DNA from 4 places in the Blastococcus goldschmidtiae genome. Region 3 is predicted to be linked to each of the others. Evidence: riboswitches for the same ligand, from Rfam matches in the RefSeq annotation. Region 3 holds a riboswitch; each other region holds the start of a gene.
What was found. Region 3 has a riboswitch for cyclic di-AMP ahead of RM425_RS12265 (C40 family peptidase). Riboswitches for the same ligand answer to the same signal wherever they lie in the genome.
Positions count from the first base shown of each region.

Region 1: linked by a shared signal. The riboswitch ahead of RM425_RS05705 (hypothetical protein) and the one ahead of RM425_RS12265 (C40 family peptidase) in region 3 are both predicted to bind cyclic di-AMP.
Region 2: linked by a shared signal. The riboswitch ahead of RM425_RS06740 (M23 family metallopeptidase) and the one ahead of RM425_RS12265 (C40 family peptidase) in region 3 are both predicted to bind cyclic di-AMP.
Region 4: linked by a shared signal. The riboswitch ahead of RM425_RS09675 (M23 family metallopeptidase) and the one ahead of RM425_RS12265 (C40 family peptidase) in region 3 are both predicted to bind cyclic di-AMP.

Region 1 is NZ_JAVREI010000002.1:199,725-203,799, forward strand. Features, by position in the region: gene RM425_RS05695 (phosphoenolpyruvate carboxykinase (GTP)) at 1-1,075, opposite strand, end outside; gene RM425_RS05700 (SGNH/GDSL hydrolase family protein) at 1,351-2,208, shown strand; cyclic di-AMP (ydaO/yuaA leader) riboswitch at 2,454-2,617, shown strand; gene RM425_RS05705 (hypothetical protein) at 2,833-4,075, shown strand, end outside.
Region 2 is NZ_JAVREI010000002.1:417,312-421,386, reverse strand. Features, by position in the region: gene RM425_RS06745 (TVP38/TMEM64 family protein) at 31-759, shown strand; gene RM425_RS06740 (M23 family metallopeptidase) at 849-2,006, opposite strand; cyclic di-AMP (ydaO/yuaA leader) riboswitch at 2,144-2,301, opposite strand; gene RM425_RS06735 (DUF305 domain-containing protein) at 2,624-3,289, opposite strand; gene RM425_RS06730 (DUF3105 domain-containing protein) at 3,427-4,075, opposite strand, start outside.
Region 3 is NZ_JAVREI010000007.1:178,383-182,457, reverse strand. Features, by position in the region: gene RM425_RS12275 (sensor histidine kinase) at 1-632, opposite strand, end outside; gene RM425_RS12270 (hypothetical protein) at 669-1,394, opposite strand; cyclic di-AMP (ydaO/yuaA leader) riboswitch at 1,792-1,950, shown strand; gene RM425_RS12265 (C40 family peptidase) at 1,966-2,517, shown strand; gene RM425_RS21805 (WhiB family transcriptional regulator) at 2,745-3,116, shown strand; gene RM425_RS12255 (HAD domain-containing protein) at 3,161-3,682, shown strand; gene RM425_RS12250 (transglycosylase domain-containing protein) at 3,780-4,075, shown strand, end outside.
Region 4 is NZ_JAVREI010000005.1:74,218-78,292, reverse strand. Features, by position in the region: gene RM425_RS09680 (TVP38/TMEM64 family protein) at 1-575, opposite strand, end outside; gene RM425_RS09675 (M23 family metallopeptidase) at 608-1,948, opposite strand; cyclic di-AMP (ydaO/yuaA leader) riboswitch at 1,960-2,117, opposite strand; tRNA gene RM425_RS09670 (tRNA-Ile) at 2,308-2,381, shown strand; gene RM425_RS09665 (PaaI family thioesterase) at 2,404-2,820, shown strand; gene RM425_RS09660 (methyltransferase family protein) at 2,813-3,439, opposite strand; gene RM425_RS09655 (cation transporter) at 3,436-4,075, opposite strand, start outside.

The DNA.
Region 1 (4,075 bases), on a different contig from region 3:
ACTTGCCCTCCCACCAGACGTCCTGCGTCTGCTCGTTGTAGGCGACGTTGGTGAAGATCGTCCCGGTGCCCTCGGCGATGGCCTCCACGGCCGTGGGGTTGGTGGCCTCGTTGGTGTCCTTGGCGACGCCGAAGGCACCGAACTCGGGGTTGATCGCGTAGACGCGACCGTCCTCCTCGTCCACCCACAGCCAGGCGATGTCGTCGCCGTAGAAGTGCACCTGGTAGCGGTCACCGAGGGCGTCGGGCGCCAGGATCATGGCCAGGTTGGTCTTGCCCGAGGCGCTCGGCATGCCACCGCAGATGTGGTACGTGCGGCCGGTCTGCTTGTCGGTGATGCCGAGCAGCAGGAACTGCTCGGAGAGGAACTTGCCCGAAGCCCAGCCGTCGTAGGTCGCCTGACGCAGGCCGTGGGCGATCTTGCCCAGCAGCGCGTTGCCGCCGTAGGACGAGCCGTAGTGCAGGATCGTGCGCTCGTCGGCGATCGTGACGAAGTAGCGCTGATCGTCGGCGGTGCCCTGGCCCAGGTTGTCCAGGTCGCCGGTGACGTGCACGCCGCGGACGAAGTAGTCCTGGTCGGCCAGATCGTTGACGTACTGCACGCCGACCCGCGCCATGCGGATCATGTGCAGCACGACGGTGCGGGTGTCGGTCAGCTCGACGCCGGTGGCGTAGGGCTGCAGGGGAGACCCGGGCGGCGCCATCACGTAGGGGACGACGTACATCGTCTTGCCCGCGGACTTGCCGGCCATCCGCTCCTCGAGCATCGGCCGCATCTCCGAGGCCGGGCGCCAGTTGTTGTACTCGCCCTTGTCCTCGGGGTCGTTCGTCGCGACGACGGTGCGCTCCTCGGAGCGCGCCGTGTCCTTCGGGTGGCTGCGGGAGTAGTAGCGGCCCTCCCCGGCGGGCAGCAACTCGCCCGCGTCGAGCGACTCGCGGATCAGCCGCGCGTCGTCGGAGGCGTTGATGACCTCCACCCGCTCGGCGCCGGTGTGCTGTGCCCAGTGCTTCACGTAGGACCGGACGGCTTCGTTCGTCAGTCCAGCTTCGTCCAGTACCGCGTCTATGGCAGTCACGAGGATCCTCTCCATCCGCTACGACCCACCTTCTCGTCCCGGGCACGATCCAGCCACCGCGCCACTCTGCGAGGGAGTGGTGTGGACCCCTGATCGGGAAATCGTTCGGTGATGGTGTCAGGCGTGTTACCGCTGATGTACGCCGGGAGGCCTCCGGACCGCCCACGGGCATCCGGAAGAGGTACGTCCACGCTCGCAGGTGTGACGCGCGTAACCCGGGGATCGGGCCGTCGTTGTCCCGTGCGGCCTGTCCACGCCCCCTCCGGAGCTGCCCCGTGCGCCGTCTCGCCGCCGTCCTGTCGGCCCTGTTCGTCACGCTCGTGCTGGTCGCCCCACCGGCGCAGGCGCACGGCGGGAGCGGCCCGGTCCGCTACGTCGCGCTGGGCGACTCCTACAGCGCGGCGTCCGGTGTCCTGCCGCCCGACCTCACAGCCCCACCGCAGTGCCTGCGCTCGACGGCCAACTACCCGCACGTCATCGCCGCGGCCACCGGCGCCCGGCTCACCGACGTCACGTGCGGGGGAGCCGACACCGGCGACTACCTCGCCGCTCAGTACCCGGGTGTGGCGCCGCAGCTGGACGCGGTCAGCAGCGACACGCAGGTGATCACGATGACCATCGGCGGCAACGACAGCGGCGTGTTCATCGACTCGATCACCCAGTGCGGCGCAGCGGGGCTCTCCACGCTCGGCCGGGGGAGCCCGTGCCGTGACCGGTACGGCTCGTCCTTCGAGGACACCATCCGCACCACCACGTACCCGTCGCTGGTCCAGGCGCTCCGGGCGGTGCGCGCCAAGGCCCCGCGCGCCGAGGTCGCGATCCTCGGCTACCCGTCGATCCTGCCGGCCACCGGCGGGTGCTTCCCGCAGATGCCCGTCGCGGAAGGCGACGTCCCCTACCTGCGGGGCGTGCAGGCGACTCTCAACGACGCCATCCGCCGGGCGGCGAAGGCCACGGGCGTGACCTACGTGGACATGACCCGGGTGTCGGAGGGACACGACGCCTGCCAGCCGATCGGTGTCCGCTGGGTGGAGCCGGTCGTCGGAGGCACCAACCCGGTCGTCGTACACCCCAACGCCCTGGGCGAGGCCCGGATGGCGGCCCAGGCGATGAAGGCCCTGCGGCGCCTCTGACCCCCGGTTCCTCGAGCCGGCCGCTGCACCCCGGCCCCGGATCTGGCCGCCGGAGCCCGTCGCGCTGCAGGCTCCCCGGGCGGCGGGGGGGAGACCGGTTCCGGCCCTGCCGGTCGGGTGGACACGGTCCCCGGCGGGTGCCCGGCGCATGAATCGGCACGACTACCTGGTCGTTTGTCACGGATGCATAACGGTGCCTACCGTCATGCCGTCCGCCGGTCGCCACGTCCCCTCCCCGGGGAGTCCGGCGGACGCCGCTGAGTCGCCGTCGTCCACGCAGGACGCCGGCGAGCCGGGGACCCACCGCAGCACTGGGGTGAATCGCGCACCGGAGACGCATCCGTCGCGCGTAGGGCACTTCTGAGCCCGAACCCGTCAGCTAACCCGGTAAGCGGTATCGGAAGAACGGAGAGCCGCCGGATGGCGCGCCCCTGCACCGCCGCTGGACCTGCCCGCACCCACTACCGACGGCGGGTCCACCCGCACAGCTGAGCCGCGCCCCTGCTCCCCGCATGCCCGCCTGCAGGCGGGCGTGCCCGGAGCGCAGTCCCGCCGATCCCACTCGTGCAGCTCCTCACCCCGTGCCGGGGTGTCGCTGCCCCACGTCTCGGAGCACCCGCACCCATGAACGTCCGCACCACGATCTCCGGCGCCCGCCGCCGGCACTCCTCCCCGCGCCGCCGCCCAGCGGTCGGCGTGCGCACCGGCACCTACCTGGCGTCCGCCGCCGCGAGCCTCGTCCTGGCCACCGCCCTCATCGGCAGCGAGGTCGCCCCGCGCGCCGACGCGGTCGGCGCCGGTGCCGCGAGCGCCGGGCCGGCGCCCTCGGCCCCCGCCCCCTCCGGGTCGGGAAGCGTCGCCGGGCAGCTCGGGATCGGCACCACCACCGCGCCGGACGACGTGGCGGACCGGCTCGAGCCGCTCCAGGAGCTGGCGGCCAGCCGCAGCAGCCGCGAGGAGGCGGCGGCCGTCGCCGGCCTCGCGCAGGCCGCCGCCGACCAGGCCGCGCTGGACCAGCAGCGTGCCGAGGCCGACGCCGCCGCCCGGCGCGCCGCCGAGGAGGCGGCCGGGATGAAGGCGGCCGCGGCGATGGCCGCTGCCGAGGAGGCGGAGGCCGGGATGAAGGCGGCCGCGGCGATGGCCGCTGCGGAGGCGGAGGCCGGGATGGAGGCGGCCGCGGCGATGGCCGCTGCCGAGGAGGCGGAGGCCGGGATGAAGGCGGCCGCGGCGATGGCCGCTGCCGAGGAGGCGGAGGCCGAGATGAAGGCGGCCGCCGCGATGGCCGCTGCGGAGGCGGAGGCCGGGATGAAGGCGGCCGCGGCGATGGCCGCTGCGGAGGCGGAGGCCGGGATGAAGGCGGCTGCGGCCTTCGCAGCTGCCGAGGAGGCCGCCGCCGCGCGGCCGGTCGCACCTGCCGCTGCCCCGCCCGCTCCTGCTCCGGTGACGGTCGCGGCGCCTGCTCCGCGGGCGTCCGCCATGCCCACGCCTCGGGCGCCCGCCCCGCCCGCACCGCCCACGCCTCGGGCGCCCGCCCCGCCCGCACCGCCCGCGCCCCGGGCGCCCGCCCCGCTCGCGGCCGCTGTGCCGGCACCGTCGGTCGTCCCCGCAGCCGCCCCGGTTGCCGCACGCGGAGTCGCGCGGATCACCAACAACGCCGGAGCGGTCCGGCCGCAGGTGCAGGCGGCAGCGAACGCGGTGGTCAGCAACGTGCCCGGCGCCGGTTCCATCAGGCTCGGTGGCACGCGCCCCAGCGCGGCCGATCCCGGGGGGCACCCCTCCGGGCTCGCGCTGGACTACATGGTCATGTCGAACCGCGCGCTCGGGGACGCCATCACCGCCTACCACATCGCCAACTGGAACGAGCTCG
Region 2 (4,075 bases), on a different contig from region 3:
CGGCGGGTTTCGGTGCGTGTCCTTGCCGCGGTGGCGGTCCTGCTCATCGGCACAGCGGTTGCCGTATCGGTCCAGCTGCCGAACGTCGAGGGTATGCGCGCCTGGCTGGCTGAGGGCGGCTGGGTGAGGTGGGCCATGGTGGTCCTCGGGGTCGCCGTCGCATTGTTGACCCCCATCTCCCGGACGGCGCTGTCCGTCCTGGTCGGTGCCGTTGCTGGCTTCCCTGCGGGGCTGGCGGTGGCCATGGGCGGCGGAATGCTCGGTGGTCTGGCCGGTTTCGTCCTGAGCCGGTGGCTGGGCCGTGACGCTGTGGTGCGCTTGGCCGGCGCGCGTCTGGCTCGGCTGGACCGGGTGATGAGCCAACGAGGCTTCGTCTCGGTACTCGTTGCGCGAGCCATGCCAGTGGCCCCGTTCGTCTTCGTCAGCTACGCGGCCGGCTTGAGCGGCGTCCGGCTCGTCCCCTACCTGTTGGGGACCGCAGTCGGGCTCGTGCCGTGGTCGGTGCTGTACGTCGGCGTCGGCGCCTCCGTGGCGAGCATCGACTCGTGGACGCATCTGGTCCCGCCGATCCTGACCGTCAGCGCCGTCCTGTCAGTCGCGGTTCTGGCGGGCGACGTCTGGCGACGGAAGCGGCGACGGGGTAACCAGCCGAGCACCGTCCCGGGCTCGACCATTGCTCCGCCACGGCTGACTCAGCGACGCACGTCCGGCGTTCAAGAGGAGCACGGGCTGCTGACAGCAGACCGGCGAGAGATCTGATCGCACGAAATCGGGGGCCCACGGACGCGTTGCATCCATGAGCCCCCCGCTCGGCCCCTGGTGCGCCCACCTGCACACGCGCCGATCGCTCAACATCCTCCGCCGAGAGAGACGCCGCGCGCCGCCAACCAGGGGATCGGGTTGCCTCGGTCAGCGTTGAGCCCGCCGGTGCGCACCTCGAAGTGCAGGTGCGGGCCAGTCGACTGGCCGGTGTTGCCGACCTCGGCGATCTGCTGGCCGACCGATACCTGTTGACCGGCCTGGACGAAGTAGTCGTTGATGTGCCCGTAGACAGTGATCGAGCCGTCGGGATGCTGGACGTATACGGCCAGCCCGAAGCCGCTGGCCGGACCGGCTTGGAGGACCCGCCCGGCCTCGGGCGCATAGATCGGCGTGCCGATGCGCGCGGCAATGTCGACGCCGTAGTGCATGGTTCCCCAGCGAGAGCCGTAGCAGGAGGTCACGCGACCAGTGGTGGGAGCCACTGCGCGACCGCTGGCAGCCGCCGCCGCTGTGGCGGCAGCCTGTGCGTCTCTCTGCGCGTTCTCCGTGTTGATCCGATCCGCCCACGCGGCCCGCCCGTCCGCGGCGCCCTCGAGCTCGAGCAGCGCGATCTCGGCCTGCTGCAGCCGGCCCTGCAGGGCAGTTCGCTCAGAGGTGACGCTGTCGTAGGCATCCTTGGCTTCGACCAGTCGCGCCTGCGCAGCGGCCTCGAGCTCAGCCGCGCCGGCCGCCGCCTGGTCGCGCTCTGAAAGGGCCATCTGCGCAACACGTCCGGCCTCGGCCTTCTCCCGCTCCAGCGCACGGAACTCGGTGAGCTCGGCCGCGCGATCGTCGGTCAGCATTTCCAGTGTGGAGGCTCGCTGCAGGAACTCCGCCGGGCCGTCCGAGTCCAGCAAGGCCGCCGCGGTCTCCAGGGAATCGCTTCCCATGTAGCTCTCCCGGCCCAGACGGGCGACTCCGGCCCGCGCCTGCTCCACCGCCGCCGTAGCGGTCTGGAGGTCCACCTCCGCAGCCGATGCCGCGGCCTGCGCGGCGGCGAGCTCCTCCTGTGCCCGCCGAGAGGCGTCCGCGGCCGCCTCGGCCTCGACGGTGAAGCGCGAGAGCTCATCCTCCGCCTCGGCGACCAGCTGTTCGAGACGTCGCACCTCAGCCGCCGCTGAATCACGGTCGGACCGTGCGACCGCAGCCTCGTCACCCGGCGCCGCAACGGCTGGAGTCATCGAAAAGCTGATGGCGATACTCATCAGGGCAGCCAGCGCAGAGCCCGCGATCGTGCTGCCGAGGAGACGTCGCCGGCGCCGGCGGAAGGGTTCAGATCGCTCACCGGGTGAGAGGTCGTCGCGGACAGGTCGTGCACGCAGGGTCGCCAACGCGACGAGCTCCATTTCCTTCGCGCCGCCTACCGAGTTAGCTGACGGGTTCGGGCGGGAAGGCGCCCTACCTGGCACCGGGCAGTGCGCAGGATTCACCCCGAGGGAACTGTGGGTCCCCGGTCTGTCCTGATGGTGGTCATCGATGACAGTTCGGCGGGATCCGGCCGAGGCCCCTCGGTCGAGGGACGCGGGCTCAACCGGACCGGGCGAGACGGTACTACGACACCGAATAGTTTGTCACGGTCAGGTAACGGCGGCCGGTGTGACCAGCAAAGTCACCGTCGTCCCACGACAGAGCGGGGCGACCTGCAGTCAGCGCAAGGTTCGGCGAACAGGAGGGCCGAGCAGGACGCCTGCCGCAAGGCCGAGGACAGAGGAAGTACTGCAGCCGGAAGGACCCACCTTCGGCGGGCTCGTGATCGGCCACGATCGACTGAGGAAGGTCTCGGCGCCGACACCACTCAGGGAGTGCAGGGCCTGACCCCGCCTCAGGGTTCGGGCAAGGGCTCGCCTTCGCGGGCACTCAGCATCTTCGTCATCGTCGAGGTCTCGGCAGTCTGCGTCTCGGCGATCGTGCCCGCGAGACTGCGCACCGCCTGCTCCTCGGCACGATCCGCAGCCGCCTCCGCCATCTCCAGACCACCCTGGTGGTGACGAATCAGCAGCTGCAGGAAGCGCCTGTCGAATGCCGTGCCCGACGAGTCGCGCAGCTCCGCCAACTCCACTTCGGTGGCCATGCCCGGCATCAGGCCGTCGGCCCCCATGGCCGCGTCGTGGCCGGCGTGCTCGTCGGTCGCCATCCAGGCCATCGTCTCGCCACCAGCGGGTGGGACTCCCCAGAGCCACAACCAGCCCTGCATGCGACCGGCCTGATTGGTCTGCGTGGCCGAGATGTCGAACGCCATCTGGCGGATCTCTGGATTCTCGGTGCGTTCGAACGCCAGGTTGGCTATCTCCACTGCCTGCAGATGATGGCGGGACATGTCTCGCGAGAAGCCGGCGTCCACGGAATCCGCGCCGGGCGCCTCGTCCCGACCCAGACCGAGCGCCACGGCCGCTCCGCCGCCGAGCAGCAGCAGCCCGACTGCGACGACCACGCCCAGAAGGGCCCGCAGCGGGCGATACCCCGACCGAGCGGTCGTCTCTTCCGTCACCGCTCCTCCCCACCGGTCTGATCGTCGACTCGCTCGCCCGGCACGGCACTCGTCCGGAACTGGATGACCTGTCGATCGCTCCCGCCGACGCGCCGGTGGAATCCACCTGGCGGTGCGTGCGCGGGGCGCCGAGCTGATCACGGCGCCGACGTCCCGGAATCGGGGTCGAGGGCGGCGCCATCCTCCACGAGCGGGTCGGCCAGGAACTGTGGGCTCTGACAGGTGGCACCCGGCTCGGGGAAGAGTTCGGCGTTGAAGGTCATGAAATCGGCGTACTGCTTGATGCGAGGATCAGCGGCAGAGTCGACCTTCAGCTGGTGGTTCCAGGACTGGACACTGATCGGCGAATCCAGGCCGACGTAGGGCGACAGCATCCGGCCGGACTCGTCAGCGACCTCGGCGAGCAGGGCGATGTCGTCCTCGGAGACCGCCTCCGGGTCGTAGGTGATCCACACAGCGCCGTGCTCGAGGCTGTGCACGGCGTTCTCGTGCCGGATATCGACCTCGTACACGGTCCCGGTGCAGTCAGCCCACACCTCGTCGTGCGGCCCGGCCACCGGAGGCGTCTGGTCGTAGTCGACCTCGCTGCTCACGTGCTCCTGGCCGGCGGCGTAGTCGAACACCTCGATGCCGTCGATCTCCTCGACGGAATCGACACGCATGGCCTCGGCCTTGTCGACCTGCACCACGGCATAGCTGATGACAGCCGCGGCAAAGACGACCACGGCGATCGCCGCAACGATCAATCCCCACGGTCGCTGCGCCGTGACAACGTTCGCCTGCGGA
Region 3 (4,075 bases):
AGCCCGAGCAGGGCGAGCGCCGGGACGAGGGGGTCGAGCAGCGTCTGCGCCCCGTCGAGGAAGGCATCGGGAACCGCGATCGCGACGGGGTTCGCCGGCTGGTCACCCTCGGGCTGGACGTCGGTGAAGGCGGTGAGCACCGACATCGTGCCGATGACCACGACCGCGGTGATCGCGACCGGGCGCCAGCGGCGCGACGGCAGCCGCCCGTCCGGGAAGACCAGCGGGAGCAGGGTGGCGAAGGTGACGAACGACGGCACCCAGGTCCAGAGGGTGAGCCAGGCGGCGATCCGGAAGACCAGCGCCGGGTCGTCGCCGGAGGTGAAGCCGTGGACGGCGAGGCCGACGGAGCCGGCGTACACGCAGGCGAAGCAGCCGATGAGGGTCATGAGCTGCAGCACCCGGTGGCCCGGCACACGGCCGAGCAGCGTGGCGCCGACGATCGCCATGGCCGGACCGACCACCGGCTCGGGCGACGCGAGGAGGTCCACCCGGTCGGCCGCGGGGGTGGCCAGACGCGCGCCCAGCCCGACGACCAGGTAGCCGGTCGCGGCCGCGGCGGAGAGCCGGGCCGCCGTGGTGGCGGCCCGGCCCTTCTGCGTCGCGCGCTCCTCGAACACGGGCTCGACCACCTCGCGGGCGACGCTAACCGACCTGATGGCTGCTGGTCAGGGGGTTGCCTCGTCGATGCGACCGGTCCACCACTGGCGATCGGTCCGCTGGGCGATCGTGACGGCCAGGCCGAGGGAGGCAGCGGCGAAGAGCCAGTGCGGATCGACGGGGCCGGTCGGGAAACCGCCGAAGTCGAGGACCAGGAACACCAGCAGGACGACGGGGATCCAGATCGGCACCACGCGGGTGCGGAGGTAGCCGATCGAGGTGAGCAGCACCGAGCCCGCCATGCCGAGCAGGAACGGCACCAGGATCAGCGCGGCGAGGGCGCTGGTCTGCGCGTCCTCGATCAGCGCGACCATCGCCGCGCGGTCGGGCTGGTCGACGGCCGCGTGGTCGATGATCGAGACGGCGTGGATGCCGACGAAGCCGAGCGCGCCGACGAAGCCGAGGACCATGGCGGTGGTGCCCAGCCGCGGCATGTGCGGCCGGACGAGTTGCGCCATGGCGACCAGGCCCAGCAGCAGGAACGGGACGGCGATCGTGCCGACGACCAGCCCGACCGCGGCGAGCGTCGGGCGCTCGGCCCAGGCGTCCAGGCTGCCGGCGACCGATCCGCCCTGGCCGACGACCCTGCCGATCAGGGCCTCGGCGAGGTTGAGCGCGGCGCCGACCGTCAGGCTGACGATGGCGGTGCGCCGTCCGAACGGTGCGGGCCGTGGGGCCGGCGGGTCGTGCGGCGCGGGCCGCGCGGGAGCCGGGGTCACGTGCTCAGCGGTCATGGGGTCCACCTCCGACGCCTGGCGGGTCCCTCCCGCCCGGCGAGGACCACGGTCGAGCGGGAGGTGTCCCGGCGTCGTGGGGCGATGGTCCTGATCTCGCCGGGACCGGTTCGCGGCGGCGGAATCCCGCGAGGGGGCGGGGACGGTGCGTTGCGCCACGCCGCCGCGACGAAGTAAGCGGCCGGTTGCGATCGGTCATGCACGCGTGCCGCCACGCCCGGAGCGCCGTCGGCGTCCCCCGTGGTCGGCTCGCGAGTCGCCCGTCCGGCGCGGGTCCGCGGTCGTCCGGCCGGCGCGTCCGGGGACGCACATCCGTCACTTTGTGACGACCGGATGACCGACCTAGCGTCGTCGCGGTCCGGCCGAGGCCCGTTCGTCACCGCCCCAGGTGACACCCGGCCGGACACCGCCGAACCGGCGCCGGACTCTTCGCGGCGCCGGACCGGGGACCCACCGCAGTCCTGGGGTGAAGCGCGATCCGGCTCCGCCGGTAGCGCCGGGCGATCTCCCCGTCCGAACCCGTCAGCTAACCCGGTAGGCGGTTGATGGAGAACAGGAGAACGCGTCGTCCATGACGACTACTCGCACGTCCACGATCACCCGCCGCTCGTTCCGCGGAGCAGCGCTCGCCCTTCTCACCGGCGCGGGGATCGCGCTCTCTCCGCTCGCCGCCTCGGCGAGCCCCGGCCCCGGCGCCGTCGCCTCCCTGCCGGCCCAGACGTCGGTGTCGGCACTCACCGCGGTACCGACCGCCTACGGGGTCGCGCCGCGCGACCGGGCGCTGGCCGCAGCCCACGTGGCGATGGCCCAGCGGGGCAAGCCGTACCAGTGGGGCGGCACGGGCCCCGGCGGCTTCGACTGCTCCGGACTCGTCTACTCGTCCTTCCGCGCGCTGGGCGTCAACGTGCCGCGCACCTCCCGCGCCCAGTCGACGGCCGGGCACTACGTCAGCCGCGCCGACCTGCGCGCCGGTGACCTGATCTTCTTCTACTCCCCGGTGGGACACGTCGGCATCTACCTCGGGTACGGGGTGATGGTCCACTCCTCGACCTACGGCAAGCCGGTCTCGATCGTGCCGGTCAGCTCGGTGCCGGGCTACAACACCGCGCGTCGGGTCGCCTGATCCGACTCCACCGGCTGGGTCCGCTCCCGTGTGCGGAGCGGACCCAGCCGTCGGCTCGTCGACGCGGCGACACGTCGACGTACCGACAAGTCGACACAATGCGCCAAACGGACGGACCGGTTTCGGGGTGCTTACGCCGGAGCCTCCGAGGTTCGCCGCCGTTAGCGTTACGGAGAGAGATCGGCCCGTACTGGTCCGTCACCACCCCACTTCCCCTGGAGTGCTCCGTGTCTTCGTTCCGCCCCTTCCTGTCGCTGGTTCCCGATTCCTCCCCGGCCGCTGACGAGTCGGCCTGGCCGCAGCCGTGGTCCGAGCCCGCTGCGGACTCCTGGTCGCAGCCCTGGGCCGCGGCGCCGGCCGGCGGCGACGAGTCGTGGCGGCTGTCGGCGCTGTGCGGCGAGACCGACCCGGAGGCCTTCTTCCCGGAGAAGGGCGGCTCCACCCGCGACGCCAAGCGCGTCTGCACCGGATGCGAGGTCCGGGCCGAGTGCCTGGAGTTCGCGCTGACCAACGACGAGCGCTTCGGCATCTGGGGTGGCCTGTCCGAGCGCGAGCGCCGGCGGCTGCGCCTGCAGCGCCGGGACGCCATCACCGCCTGACGCGTGGTCGCGACCACCCGGCACATCCCGGGTAGGACGACGGGGTGACCTCTCCCCCGCCCGTCCTGCTGCTCGACGTCGACGGCGTGCTCAACGCCGTGCGCCCGGACCTCCCCGAGGGCTGGCAGCGCGGGCGCTTCAACGGCTACGTGCTGTCGTGGGACCCGGCCGTCGTCGCCCGGCTGCGGGCGCTGCACGAGTCCGGCCGGGTCGAACTGCAGTGGCTGACCACCTGGACCGAGCTGGCCGACCGGCTGCTGGCCGAGCCGCTCGGGCTGCCCCGCGGACTGCGCACGCACAGCCGCGACCTCCTGCCCACCGGGTTCGGTGGCGCGCTCGGCGGCATCGCCGGGTGGTGGAAGCTGGCGGCGGCGCAGGCGCTCGCCGAGGCCGAACCCGGCCGGCGCATCGTCTGGGTCGACGACGACCTCGCCGACCAGGCCGAGGACACCCGCGACTGGCTGGCCGCGAACGGCCAGGTGCTGGTCGTGGCACCGCACTACACGCGCGGACTCACCCACGCCGAACTCGACCGGATCGAGGCCTGGCTGGGCACCGCGGGCTGACCCGTCCCGGAGCACCGCGCGATCTCGCGCGGAGAGCCCGGCTCACAGGTCGCCGACCTACCCTCGCGACCGACACCGACCAGAGGAGCAGCACCTCATGGGCTCCTACGAGCCGGATCCCCCACCGACCCGCCGGTTCCGCCGCGGCCCGGCCGGCCCGGGACCGTCCGGGTACGCGCCGCCGCCCGAGGACGACCGGTACGACGGATATGTGCCGTCCGAGCACGACAGATACGACGAGTACGGCCGGCCCGTGCGTCGACCGCGGTTCGACCGCCCCCCGCCGTCGGGGAACGACTGGTACGGCGCTCCCCCGGCGGGCGACCGGTACGGCGCCCCGCCAGCCGCCGCCCGGTACGGCACCCCGCCCGCGCGGCCCTTCCCGCCCGTCCG
Region 4 (4,075 bases), on a different contig from region 3:
GTGGCGCTGGACACCAGCGCGGGAGCCGAGGCGCCGACCCCCACCTGCACCACGGTGCTCGGCAGGATCCCCAGGGCGGTCGCCGTGAGGTAGGGCAGCAGCCGCATCGCGGTCAGCCCGGCGCCGTAGCTGAGGACGACGAAGGGCACCACGGGAACCAGCCGGCCGATCAGCAGCGCGACGAAGCCGCGGTCGACCAGCAGGCGGTCCAACCGGGCCAGCCGCGGTCCGGCCAGCCGGGTGACCGCCGCCCGGCCCAGCCAGCGGGCGAGCCCGAAGCTGCCGACGGCGCCCAGCATCGCCCCGGCCAGGGCCACGAGCAGCCCGGGCCCGAACCCGGCGACCAGGCCGAGCAGCACCGAGACGGCCGTGCGCGGCACCGGCGCCATGAGGACCACGCCGACGCCCGCGACCAGCGCGGCCCACCCCGCCGCACCGACGCCGTCCAGCCAGCGCCGGACGACGTCGACGTCGGGGAGCTCCACGGTGAGGGCGAGCACCAGGCCCGCCCCCAGCAGCAGCGCCAGCAGGGATGCGCGCAGCCAGGTGGTGTCAGCCCTCTCCCGCGCTCGCACCGCTCCATGATCGGGCACGGGCGCCCCTCGGCTCAGCAGCCGCCGAGGGAGATTCCGTGCCGGGCCAGCCATGGCACCGGGTTGGTGCGATCCACGTAGAGGCCACCGGTGTGCACCTCGAAGTGCAGGTGGGGCCCGGTGGACTGACCGCGGTTGCCGACCTCGGCGATCTGCTGGCCCGCCGAGACGACCTGTCCGGGGCTGACGAAGAACTTGTTGACGTGGCCGTACACCGTGATCACGCCGTCGCCGTGCTGCACCGCGACCGCCAGGCCGAATCCGCTGGCCGGGCCGGCCTGGAGCACCACGCCTCCGTCGGGGGCGTGCACCGGCGTGCCGATCGGGGCGGCGATGTCGACGCCGGCGTGCAGGGTGCCCCAGCGCGAGCCGTAGCAGGAGGTGACCCGGCCGTTGGTCAGGCCCGCACCACCACCGGCGCCGCCGCCGGCCGAGGCGAGGCTCCGCGTGGGAGCGCCCTGTGCACTCGGGGTCGGGGTCGGGGTCGGGGTCGGGGTCGGGGTCGGGGTCGGGGTCGGCGTCCTGGTGACGGTGACGGCCGCGGCCCGGGCGGCGGCCTCGGCCTGGGCCCGCTGCTGTGCCTCCCACGCCTCCGCGGCGTCGCGGGCGCCCTCCATCTCGAGCAGCCGGATCTCGGCCGCGCGCAGCTGCTGGTCGAGGGCCGCCTTGTCGGCGGCGACGGCGTCGAACTCGACCTGGGCGCCCGCCATCTGCGCCTCGGCGGCGGCGTGGGCCTCCGCGGCGGCGCCGGCCGCGCGGTCGCGCTCGACGACGGATTCCTGGGCCGCCCGCTCCGCGCGGGCCTGCTGGACCTCGACGACCTCCATCGCGCGCATCGTCTTCGCACGTTCGGCGCCGAGGACGTCGAGCGTGGCGGCCTGCTGGAGCAGCTCTCCAGGGCCCTCGGCGTCGAGGAGCAGGTGCATGTCCCCGAAGGTCTCCTGGCCCCCACCCATGTAGGCGGAGCGGCCGATCTCGGCGACCTCGTCCTCGGCCTGCTCGACGGCCCGCTCCGCATCCTGGAGCGCCGCGGCCGCGTACCAGGCCTGCAGCGAAGCGGCGTCGAGGGCTGCCTGGGCGGCGAGCGCCTCGCCACTGGCGGCCTCGGCCTCGAGGGTCATCCGCTGGAGCTTCTGCTCGGCCTCGGCGACCCGGGCGCCGATCGCGGCGACCTCCGCCGCGACGGCGTCGTGCTCCGACTGGGCGGCGTCGACCCGGGCGTCGTCGGCGGGAGCGGCGGTCGCCGCCGGCGCGCCGATCAGCGCGGCGGCGAGCAGTGCGGTGGTGGTGAGGGACGTCCGGAGGCGTCGGCGACGGGGCGAGGGGGTAGTGCTGCGGTGGTGCAGGGTCGCCAAGGCGACGGTTCTCCATTCCTCACGACCGCCTACCGAGTTAGCTGACGGGTTCGGGCCGTTAGGTGCCCTACCTGTCCGCGCGAGGTGCACGGGCAGGATTCACCCCAGAACTGCGATGGGTCCCCGGTCCCCCCGGCCATCAGGCCGGCGGGTTCGGCGGGGTCCGGCCGAGGCCCTCGGGTTCGACGGCTGTGCTCGGTGGACCGCAGGGGACGGTACAAGCCAAACCTGGGAATGTCACAGCCGGATAACGGGAACTTTGGCAACATCGGGGCGAACTCGCCGACGCGACCAGCGGGACGGCTGGGCAGCGGGTTCCACGGGTGTGAGGCATGCCTCTCTGGCAGGCTGTGGCCGCCGGGGCGGTAGCTCAGCCGGTCAGAGCATGGGACTCATAATCCCTGGGTCGTGGGTTCGAGCCCCACCCGCCCCACCGCGAGGAGAGGAAGCCACCCGTGCCGTCGGACGACGCGCTCGCCGGCCGCGCGCAGGCCGTGCTGGACATCCCGCTGCACCGCTTCCTCGGCATCGACCTGCGCCGGCGGGACGACCCGGCCGCGGGGATCTGGTTCGCCGTCGACTCCCCCGCGCTGAACCCGGCGGCGATGCTGCACGGCGGCGTCGTCTACACGGTCCTGGACGTGGCCGCCTTCCTGGCGCTGCTGCCCCACCTGACCGACGGCGAGCACGCGGTGACCCACGACCTCACGGCGTCGCTGCTGCGACCGGTTCCGGCAGGTGCCCGCGTGGACGTCACCGCCTCGGTGCTGCGCCGCGGCCGTGCGGTCGCCTTCCTGCGCACGGAGGCCTGGGTCGACGGGCAGCTGGTGGCCGCGGGCCAGGTCACCAAGACGGTCGTTCCCGTCAGCTGATCCCGACCGGCCGCCCGGCGGCCTCCGGCAGACGCCCCAGGCCCGGGACGAACCTGCCGGCCGTCGCCGCGTAGGCGTCGTACGCCGCGCCGTGCACGGCCCGGAGGTAGGGCTCCTCCACGGCGCGGACCTGCAGCTGGACGGCGACGACGAGTGCCGCCAGCGCGAGGACCCCGACCCACGTCGGCACCGTCAGCACGATCCCGAGCTGGGCGACTCCCATCGCGGTGAAGACCGGATTGCGAACGTGCGCGAAGACGCCCGCCGTCACCAGCTCGGTGCGCTCGCCGGTATCGACGCCGATCCGCCAGGACGTGCCCATGCCGGTCTGCGCGGCCAGGGTGGCGGCGAATCCGGCGAACGCCACCGCGAGTCCGGCTCCCTGGAGGGCGAGCGGCGGGTCCGTCGGCACCACACCGGCGATCGCGAGCAGCGGACCGCCGAGGCCGAGGACGATCGCGGCGACGAACAGCGCCCCGCCCCACCAGCCCGCATCCGCCGGGGTGCCGGAGATGCCGTGGAACCCGGCCGAGCCGGTGCGTCGCTGTTGCACCCAGGACCGGACGCCGAAGAGGACGACCAGCGCCATCACGTACAGGACCAGCGCGGCGACGGTCATCGGCCCGGCTCGCGCATCGAGACCTGGAGCGGCTCCGCCGCCGACGGCACGCAGCAGGCGTCGGTGCAGCCGTCGTCGCAGGAGCAGCCCTCTCCGGCCGCGCCGGGGAGGGCCGGGCCGCAGCCGCAGCCCTCGCCCCGCCACGCCTCGCGTCCTTCGCGGACGGCGACGGCGGCGATGACCAGCCCGGCGACCGGGTCGGCCCATCCCCAGCCGAGGGTCGCGTTGAGGAGCAGGCCGAGGAGCAGCACCGCGGACAGGTAGGTGCACAGCAGCGTCTGGGTCGAGTCGGCGACGACGGCGCGCGACCCGAGGGCCCGGCCTGTGCGGCGCTGCGCCCAGGAGAGGAAGGGCATGACGAGCAGGGAGGCGATCGCCAACCCGATGCCGACCGGCGACGCGTCGGGGTCCGCACCCGTGACGAGCGCCCGGACCGATTCGACGCCGACGTAGGCAGCGAGGGCGAAGAAGGCCAGGGCCATCAGGCGCAGCGCCTGCCGCTCGCGCGACTCGGGCAACCGGTGGCGGAACTGCCACAGGATGATCAGCCCGCTGGACACCTCGACGACCGAGTCGAGCCCGAACCCGATGAGGGCGACCGACCCGGCGGCGAGCCCGGCGGCGATGGCGATGACC